3 regions of the Halomonas sp. TA22 genome follow, and region 3 is predicted to be linked to each of the others. Evidence: predicted binding sites of a transcription regulator. Region 3 holds the regulator's gene; each other region holds the start of a gene.
What was found. Region 3 encodes FliA, which starts transcription of late flagellar genes. Its sites were predicted from a motif close to CTAAAGTTNNNNNNNNNNCNGCCGATA; they were not measured.

Region 1: HJD22_RS12585 (flagellar protein FlaG) is a predicted target of FliA. The motif match lies at 1,236-1,262, and genes of this name have one in related genera.
Region 2: HJD22_RS05800 (flagellin) is a predicted target of FliA. The motif match lies at 1,291-1,317, and genes of this name have one in related genera.

Annotation. Positions count from the first base shown of each region.
Region 1 covers NZ_CP053108.1:2,665,827-2,669,105, reverse strand. The annotation lists gene HJD22_RS12590 (EAL domain-containing protein) at 1-741, opposite strand, end outside; gene HJD22_RS12585 (flagellar protein FlaG) at 832-1,194, opposite strand; gene mtnN (5'-methylthioadenosine/S-adenosylhomocysteine nucleosidase) at 1,371-2,084, opposite strand; gene HJD22_RS12575 (S-ribosylhomocysteine lyase) at 2,117-2,587, opposite strand; gene folD (bifunctional methylenetetrahydrofolate dehydrogenase/methenyltetrahydrofolate cyclohydrolase FolD) at 2,646-3,279, opposite strand, start outside.
Region 2 covers NZ_CP053108.1:1,248,051-1,251,329, forward strand. The annotation lists gene HJD22_RS05795 (FliC/FljB family flagellin) at 48-1,172, shown strand; gene HJD22_RS05800 (flagellin) at 1,354-3,279, shown strand, end outside.
Region 3 covers NZ_CP053108.1:3,059,073-3,062,351, reverse strand. The annotation lists gene flhF (flagellar biosynthesis protein FlhF) at 1-237, shown strand, start outside; gene HJD22_RS14475 (hypothetical protein) at 251-742, shown strand; gene HJD22_RS14470 (histidine phosphatase family protein) at 783-1,349, opposite strand; gene HJD22_RS14465 (RNA polymerase sigma factor FliA) at 1,563-2,261, shown strand; gene HJD22_RS14460 (EAL and HDOD domain-containing protein) at 2,319-3,279, opposite strand, start outside.

The DNA.
Region 1 (3,279 bases), 390 kb from region 3:
GATAAGGGGGGTGACGTGATGAGCTGAGAGTCCCTCTACATGAAATGTCTGTGTTGAGCTTTCCTCCGTGCAGCTTGCCACAAAGCCAAACTCGCTTGAGGTGAGCGCCAATAGTCCATCAAGTATTTCGCGCAATACCAGGCGTGGTGGCATCCCCTTGAGAAAATGCTGTTCAGTCCGTTCTGTCAGCGCTGCCAGGCTAAGCCTACCTTTAGCATCGCCGGGTCGGCGGTGGTCCGGCTTGCGTTGTATGATGAGCAAGCTGGCTAGGTCGGCCAGACGCTCGAGGATAAGCCGTTCCTTGGGGGCGAATTCCCGCGGCTCGGGACTGATGATGCAGAGTGTTCCTATTGGAAGCTTGTTGGCGCCATAAAGAGGCATTCCTGCATAAAAGCGGATGCAGGGACTGCCGGCAACCAGGAGAGAATTACTGACATTGGGATCACGCTTGGCATCCTCAACGACGATGCCGTCGGGGGTGCGCATCGTCTGTACACCTAGTGCGTCATCCAGCGCTGTCTCGCATATATCGGTACCGACCGTCGATTTGAACCATTGGCGTTGATCATCGATCAGGCTGATAAGTGCAATGGGCACATCAAAAAGGCGGCAGGCCAGGTGGGCCAGGTCGTCGAAGGCCCTTTCGCATGGAGTATTGAGTATCTCTAAGTCCTGCAGCGCAGCCAACCGCTCGCTCTCATCAAACTGCCAGTAGCTGGTACGGGGGGGCAGGTCAAGCATATCCGCTCCTGATCAATCCATAATATTTCCGCCAGCAAAATCACAACAAGCTTATTCAGAAAATCCTTATTTAATAAGCTTGTTTCCTCGTCAAGCCTCGAGCTGTATGAGCCGTCCTTGAAGCTGGCTCAGGGATTCGGCAATTCTCAACACTTCCTCGCTGGGAATCTGGCGTATGGTTTCGCCGGTATCGCGATCGATGATGCGGGTGACGGTGCGGTTCTCGAACTCATTCAGGTCAAATTCGACACCATAAGAGCGCATGACTTCATTAATTCGCTGAAGAGGCTCGAATAGCTCAGCCACCGTCGTTGGCGCTGCTGCGCCGCGCACGGCTTCAGTCTCTATGGTAGCCACCTGGCGAGTGCCCAGTTGGGCCAGCATGGTGTCAAGCCGCTGCTGTGTCGTCAGTGCGCGCGTTGCGTCACTCAAGTCATTGATCATGTCGCTCATACAGATCCTCGTTCCCAGCCATGAACATTGTCGTCAAAGGCTATCGGCGCACGAGAGTCAAACTTTAATCTTGCTTGAAAAGCAGCCCGCTCCAGGCGGACCAGGGGAAGCCTGGTCGGCAGAGGGTAGTCGTTTCGTTACTGACAGATGATGTCGGAGCGGACGAGATAGGGGATTCAGTTGGTAGATGAGGTGCCGAGGTGCTTTACCATGGCGTCGACAAGGGCTGCTGAGTGGGTGGCTGCCTGATCGATGAACTGGGCGAAGGAGAGGTCGGATTCCTGTCCGGCAATATCGGAAAGCGCACGAATCACCACGAAGGGGCAGTCGTAGAGATGGCAGGTCTGCGCGATGGCGGCGGCTTCCATCTCGGCGGCAAGCATGGCGGGGAAGCGCTCGCGAGTCTTCTTGACGCTCTCGGGACAGGACATGAAACTGTCGCCGGTAGCGATCAGGCCCTCGACTATTCTCAATTCATCAAGGCGCTTGCTGCACTCTCGTGCTGCCTGAACCAGGCGAGGGTCTGGAAGATAGGCCGCAGGCATGCGGGGCACCTGGCCATAATCATAGCCGAACGCAACCACATCCACATCATGGTGGCGAACCTCGGAGGAGATGACCACGTCCCCTATCGCCAAGTCTTCGCCAAAGCCGCCCGCCGAACCGGTGTTGATGATCGCCTCGGGCTGGTACTTGTCGAGCAGCTGGGAGGTGCCTACCGCCGCGTTGACCTTGCCGATGCCGGATTGCAAGATTATGACCTTCACGTCGTGCAAGCTGCCGGTGTGAAAGATGAATCCGGCGTGCTGTCGCGTCTCGTGTTCCGTCAGTCGGGAGGCCAGCAACTCAACTTCCTCTGCCATGGCGCCTATGATGCCAATCGTCTTCATGAGAAACCTTATTATCGGGCTTGAGTGGTGACTCAGGAGAAGACCTGGGTCCACTCGTTACGCTTGGACAAGAAGCCACGGGCGATCTGCTTGGCACCTTCCAGGCTGTGGCTGGCTGCCCAGCCGCACTGCATCTCGTTGCAGGCAGGGACCTCGTCGGCGCCGAGTACGTCTTCGAGCGTCTTTTCGAGAAGGTCAAGTACATCGTCATAGTCGTCGTGGTTGATCAATGCGACATAGAAGCCGGTCTGGCAGCCCATGGGGCTGATATCGACGATCTTATCGGTATGATTGCGTGACAGCTCCGCCATCAGGTGTTCCAGCGAGTGCAGCGCGGGCATCTCCATATGCTCCTGATTGGGCTGGCATATGCGCATGTCATACTTGTGGATCTCATCGCCGTTCAGGCCGGCCTTGACGCCTGCCAGGCGGACATAGGGCGCCTTGACCTTGGTATGGTCGAGGTTGAAGCTCTCGACATTCATCTTCTGCTGTTCGCTCATGGGGGCCTCCGGCACTGACATGACTTTGACGTGAATAGGCGACTAGTCTAGCGCACCGCTACCGTGCTTGCATGGCGTCATGCAGCTCGGCGGCAAACAGCGTATTCTCGAGCAGAGAGGCGACCGTCATGGGGCCGACGCCTCCGGGTACCGGAGTGATATGACCCGCTCTCTCGGCCGCCGCTGCAAAATCGACATCCCCCTTCAGTTGGCCTTCGTGGGTGCGGTTGATCCCTACATCGATGACCACCGCTCCTTCCTTGACCCACTCGCCCTTGACCACGCCGGGTTTGCCCACGGCAACCACCAGCAGGTCGGCGCGACGCACATGCGCTTCCAGGTCGTGAGTGAAGCGGTGGCACACCGTGGTGGTGCAGCCGGCCAGCATCAGTTCGAGCGCCATGGGGCGGCCGACGATGTTGGAAGCGCCGACCACCGTCGCATTCAGGCCGCGTACCTCGATGCCGCTCTCATGCAGCAGCGTCATCACTCCTTTCGGTGTGCATGGGCGCAGCATCGGCAGGCGCTGAGCCAGGCGGCCAAGGTTGTAAGGGTGGAATCCGTCGACATCCTTGTGCGGCAGGATGCGTTCGAGCATCGGACGGGCATCGAGATGGTCGGATAGGGGGAGCTGCAGCAGTATGCCATCGACGGTGGGATCGGCATTGAGCTTGTCGATCAACGCTTCCAGC
Region 2 (3,279 bases), 1.8 Mb from region 3:
TCGCGACCGGCCAATGGAGCCCCTAACTAATTGGAAGGAAATACACCATGTCAGTGATCAACACCAACATCACCTCCATGATTGGTCAGTCAAACCTGAGCAAGTCGCAGAACGCTCTGCAGACTTCCATGGAGCGTCTCTCTTCCGGCCTGCGCATCAACAGCGCCAAGGACGACGCCGCCGGTCAGGCCATCGCCAACCGCATGACTGCCCAGATCACCGGTCTGAACCAGGCGCAGCGTAACGCCAACGACGGTATCTCCCTGGCCCAGACCGCCGAAGGTTCACTGAACCAGGTCAACGACAACCTGCAGCGCATTCGTGAGTTGACCGTCCAGGCCCAGAACGGCACCAACTCTTCTGATGATTTGAAGTCCATCCAGGACGAAATCGATCAGCGTCTGGCTGAAATCGACCGTATCTCTGCCGAGACCAATTTCAACGGCGTCAACGTATTGGCCAGCGAGCAAGGCCTGCAGATCCAGGTCGGTGCCAACGATGGTGAAACCATCACTGTCCAACTGAAGCAAATCGATGTCAGCACGCTGTTTGCGGATGGCTTCAGCGTTGCCGGCGCTCCCGCCGCCACTGCCACCGACGTGCTTGATCTTGCCGATGCAGACGCTACGGTCACGCTGGGTGAAGATGACGTTGAATATACCAAGCTCGCAGATGGTACTTGGGAGTATGACACCGGTGAGGTAGACGGAGACGATGAGGCTATCATGGCCACCGTCACCTCTTCTGAACTGGCAAGCTTGATCGCTGAGGAAGAGGACGATGTAACGGTTGGCGACTACACCATCGCTGCCAATGGCACCGTGACCGACACCGATAGTGGCGATGCTGTCTATGTGGAAAACGACGCTCTGACCACCGATCCGGATGCCGCCGCCACCGAGAATCCGCTGGCCGCCTTGGATGCCGCTCTGAATCAGGTTGACAGCCTGCGCTCCGAGCTGGGTGCCGTGCAGAACCGCTTCGAAGACGCCATCACCAACCTGAACACCAACTCCACTAACCTGTCTGCCGCCCGTTCGCGCATCGAAGATGCCGACTACGCGGTGGAAGTGGCCAACATGACCCGCGCGCAGATCCTGCAGCAGGCCGGCACTTCCGTACTGGCCCAGGCCAACCAGATTCCGCAGAACGTGCTGTCTCTGCTGGGTTAATCCGGCCCTTGATCGGGTGGGGCAGGCTTTGCCCCCCCTTCAAGACCCTACAGGCGCCCACGTGGCGCCTGTTTTATTGTGCAAGTAGTAAATCAAACCTTGGTTCAATACGAATTGACTCAAGCTTTCCATACGTTAGCCGATAACTAAAAATATTGGACTTGGCGCACGGAAACGCACGATGACAGCGATCAACACCAATCTTCTTTCCTTGAGTGGCCAGGCCAATCTCAAGCGTTCCCAATCGGCGCTTACTACCGCCATGGAGCGGCTCTCCTCGGGAATGCGCATCAACGGCGCAAAAGACGATGCCGCAGGGCAAGCCATTGGTAATCGCATGACCAGCCAGATCAATGGTCGTTCGATGGCCATGCGCAACGCCAACGATGGGGTGTCGCTGTCGCAGACGGCGCATGGTGCACTGGATCAGATCAATGACAAGCTGCAGCGTATTCGCGAACTGACGGTTCAGGGGCTCAATGGCACCTTGAGCTGGAGCGACAGCGATGCCATCCAGGCCGAAATCAACATGAATCTCTGGGAAATCGATCGGCTGGCCCAGTCGGTCGATTACAACGGTATCCCCCTGCTCGATGGCAGTGCTGGGCTGGTCAACCTGCAGGTAGGCGCCAACGATAACGAGACCTTGAAGATTGATCTTCTGCCGCCAGGGTTTAGCGTGGCGGCACTGGGTCTTGAGGACTTTACCGTCGCGGGGCTTGATGGTGAAGTAACGCCTCGCAACACCCTTCAGGGCTATGCCCGCGATATTGAGCTTTACCCTCAAGCGACGGCTGAAACGACTGTCAGCTATACAGGGGTAACGGGTAGCGAGCCGACCTTGCGCCTTCAAAGTCCGGCAGAGGGTAGCTTCGGTTATTACATCAGCACCCTGGATGGCGACGGCAAACCGCTGTTCTTCAATACGGGTACGCCGCAGGCTCACCATAATACTGCCAGTGATAGCAGTACCGTAACCATTGCCGCGACTGGCCAGCTCTATACCGATACCGCTCCCATGCAGGCAAGAGACATTTCGAGCATTGCCTTCAGCGACAGTAATGGTATGGCCCTGGGCGGAACGCAACGCCTGCTTCAAGACAGCGGAAGCTATGTCATAGAGCAGACCGCCGCCAACGGTAGTGTGAGTTACCATGAGGCTGAGCTGAGTTTTGCGGCGGGCTCCGGGGCTGTGCAAGCAAGGATGGTCAATGACGCGCCCTCTACCAATCAGGTCTATAGTGCCGTCTCGGCGCATGTGATTGATGGTCAGGGTTATACGCTTAGCGAAGCCGACCACCTTGTTTTTCTCGATAGCAGCGGTATGCCCCTGGCAAGTGACGAACTGTTTGAAAATGGTGGTAATTACTACATCCGTAGCGAGCTAGGCGGCGAACCAGCCTACTATCGTCTTGGCAGTGCCAGCGTCTCAACGCAGCTTGTAGATGATGACGAGGAGCTCACGCTGACTTTCCGCGCATCTGATCCTCGCGCTTTTCTCGGCGATGACCTTTCAAGTGCCAATAGCGTAGACACCTTGCCTAGTCTCGACTTCACTACAACGGATATCGACTTCGCCGACGTGAATGATGCCGCGTTCGGTGGCAATGCGCGGCTCATGCAACGTGTGTCCAATAACCAATATATGATTGAAGTCGATAGTGGCGATGGTATCTATCGTTATTATCAAGCAGAGGTTTCCCTGACGATAGGACCGCAAGGAGAGGAGCAGGTACTGGCCAAGGCGCTGGGGGAGGCAGCGGCCACGTTCAATCTCAATGAGCGGGTTGAGACGGTAAGCGGCACCTCGACCGTGACGCTGGACCCGCGCAATGTCACCGTTAACTATACGGATGCCAATGGCGACTCCTTCAGTGATGTGCTGCGCCAGCGCGACGATGGTAACTACTATTTCGATCTTCCTAATAGTCTTTCAAACTATGGAAGCTTCAAGGTGGCAAGCCTGGTCGACACGGAAGGTAACGATATTCTGATCAAAACGGTGAATGGTACTGGGGAGGTGATCATCTATTACCCCTTGGACTCCCTGGCACCGCTTTCTATTAATGTCAGTACCGATGCCAATGGCGCCAACGACGACGGTATT
Region 3 (3,279 bases):
CGTGCCGATGCCGATCTTCGCCTGAGAATCGCCTCTTCGCTGGCGGCGGTGGCATTGCGCCTCGATCTTGATTCCAGTGAGTGGGCGATGGATGTGCGTGCTCAGCTGCTCGGTCTGCTGGGTGGGCAGCGTCCGCGCCACCCCAACCATCTTCTTGAGGCGCTCTGCCATCTCTTCCTGGCCCAGGATGGGTTTCGTGCCATGGGCAATGGGCTTCACGACAGCAGTGGGCGCTGATAGCGTGAATGAGATGCCGATAGGATTCGATCAGGCAGCCGGCCTCAGAGAGTGGGCCGAGGCGCAACCGCGCATCGTCGAAGCGAAACAGGCGGAACCTGCACGCACGGTACAGGCCGTTTCCACCTTGATGGTGGTGGGACTGCCAGAGACCAGCACGATACAGACCCGTCAGGTCGAACGCGTTCTGGACGAGTGGCGTGGCGCTGGGCAGCGCTGGCTGGGGGAATCCGGCAGCTGGCGGGTGGTGCCCATTGAGTCGAACAGTCCCCACGTCGCGGTCCTGGCCCAACAGCAGCCGCGTTGGGCGCTTTGGGTAGGCGACGACCCTGACGCCTTTCGCCGTGCCTATCTTGTGCTGAAACAGTTGCATCTCAATCAGGGGCCGAGGAGCCTGCTGGCACTGCCATCAAAACGGGTCGCACGTAGTGGCTTGCTTAACAATTTGCAGCAGGCAGCTCAAGGCTATCTCGGTACACGGTTGCTGGTGCTCGACCTAGCGTAACGGCTGATTTATACCGTTATCTTTACTATTTCTACAGCATCTAACCGAGCAGAGTAATGCTGGCCGGAAGTAGTGCTTCTCTCTTGCGATGTTCACGTAAGGGACGTTCGGTTAGCGCCGTCAGCAGAATCTGTAGTGGGTCGCCATGGCTGACCAGCAAGATGACGTCATCGCTGTAAAGCGCCTCCAATTCATCGATGGTAGCCCGCATGCGAGTCGCAACCGCTTTAACACTCTCAATTCCCGCATGGCGGTGGCAGGCATCCGTGGCATCGATTGCCCAGATGTCCGGATAACGTTCGTCCGACTGACCATCGAAACTACCGAAGAAGCGCTCCCTGAGACGCGTGTCGATTGCCATTTCGAGTCCAAAATGTGTGGCGAGAAAGCGTGCAGTTTCAGTGGTACGAAGAAAATCCGAATGGATGATGCGTGTCGGCGTGGGCCAGGGCCAATGCGTTAGCAAGGCCCGTAGCTGTTCTTGTCCCTTTGATGAGAGTCCAAAACCGCCAAGGCCATGCTGGGGGTCGCTCACGATGATTCCCTGCTGGTTGGCCTGGCTGTGCCCATGGCGCATCAGTAGGTAGCGATTGCGGTAAGGGGTCATAAAACATGCTCCAAGATAGGTAAATGAATGCTACCACTGCGCCGAGCAAAGCGGGGAAAAGCCGGTCATGGCTAGGGGTATTCCCGGTTTGGTCGTGGTGGGTAAGCGGCAATAATGTGAATCAGCGGTACTGAAAAAGATAACGGGTCGTCCCGTAGAAACAGCAGTATTACTGGCCGACCCGTCATATGACTAGGGCCCGAGGCGAGATCAATGTACACGGCACAGGGCAAGATAGATCAAGGCGCATTACTGGAACAATATTTGCCAGTGGTGCGACGTCAGGCGCTGGCATTGCAGGTCAAGCTGCCAGCCAGTGTTGAACTGGATGACCTGATCCAGGCGGGCATGGTGGGGCTGCTGGATTGCTTGAGCCGCTATGATGCCGCCCATGGCGCAACCTTCACGACCTATGCAAGCCAACGTATTCGCGGTGCCATGATCGATGAGTTGCGCAGCCGTGACTGGGTCCCCCGAAGCGTGAGGCGTAGCGCGCGTGCGCTCGGTGAAGCGATTCGTCGAACCGAACAGCGTCTTGGCCGGGCGGCGGAGGAGCGGGAGGTGGCCGCCGAGCTGAACATGGAGCTCGATGAGTATCATCAGCTGTTGGGCGATACTAACAGTGGCCAGTTACTCCCTTTCGAGGAGATCGTGTCGGAGGGGCGGGAACCGGAAGCCGACGATACCGGCCCACTCTCGCCTTTTGCGGCATTGATGCAAGGCGAGCAGCGCGAACGACTGGTAAGCGCCATCGACCAGCTACCTGAGCGTGAAAAATTGCTGCTGGGTCTTTACTATCAGGAGGAGCTCAACCTCAAGGAAATCGGCGCGGTGCTGGGCGTCAGCGAGTCACGCGTCTGTCAGCTGCACAGCCAGGCGGTGTCCCGCTTGCGCGCCAAGCTGGCGGTGTAATCGACAGGCTGGCAAGCTGCACTCTTGAGGCTGTGATGAAGCTGGATCTTGAAGAATTCAGTCCGAGCTGCCTAGCGATGACATCAGAGCCTGAGTTTCCTCGACGGCTTTCAGGTAGCACTCGCGCAGTTGTCTGTTGATGGTCTGGTTTCGGGCATCGCTTTCGAAAGCCTGATAATCCTTGGCCAACGTCAAAATTGCGCCCAGTGGGCCGCCGCTGGTCACCAAGGCATCCTCGATCTCGCCGGGGAGACTCACCTCTTCGAGAAGTCTGACCATCTCGATACCCAGCATTCGATCCATCAGCGAGAACAGGCCTGCCGTAAAGGCGTCGTCCTCGTCGATGTGGCGGAAAGGGGCGGCCAGGTATTTGCACATGTAGGCGCAGATCAAGGCGTGCTGCATCGTCAGGCGGCAGATAGGCCCGTTCTGGGCCAGCATGATAGTGGCGACCAAGGTGCGTAACTCATTGAGGCCAAGCAGTTGCAGGCTGCGCTTCAGGTTGGCGGAGCCTTTCTGACCGTAATAGCTGGAGTTGGCGCGCTTCATTATCATCAGATAGAGATGAGGGTCCTGCGAGACCATGTCGCCAATTCGGTCGATGCTGACCATGTCACGATAGAGTTCTCGAATCAGCCGTATCTGAATGTTGTTGTTGCTGCGGCGCTGGGATCGGGCCATCGTGACATTATGAGGGCGAGCGAAGAAGAAACCTTGGAAGAGGGTGAATCCTTCATCGAGCGCCTGCTCGAAATGCTCAAGATCCTCCACCTTTTCGGCAAGCAGCTTACAGCCGTGACGGCGATAGAGCGCCAGCCGTTCGAGCTTGAGTGGCTGATTGACATCTATTTTGACGATGTCGGCCAGCGGCAGCAGTGCATAGGGCTGCTGCCTGACGAATGCCTCGTCAAGCGCAATGCGATATCCCTTGATCTTGATGGCGTGCAGCGCCTTTATGGTTTCATCGCTCACGGAAACGCTTTCTAGAACTTCGATGATCACCTGCTCGGTAGGGTGA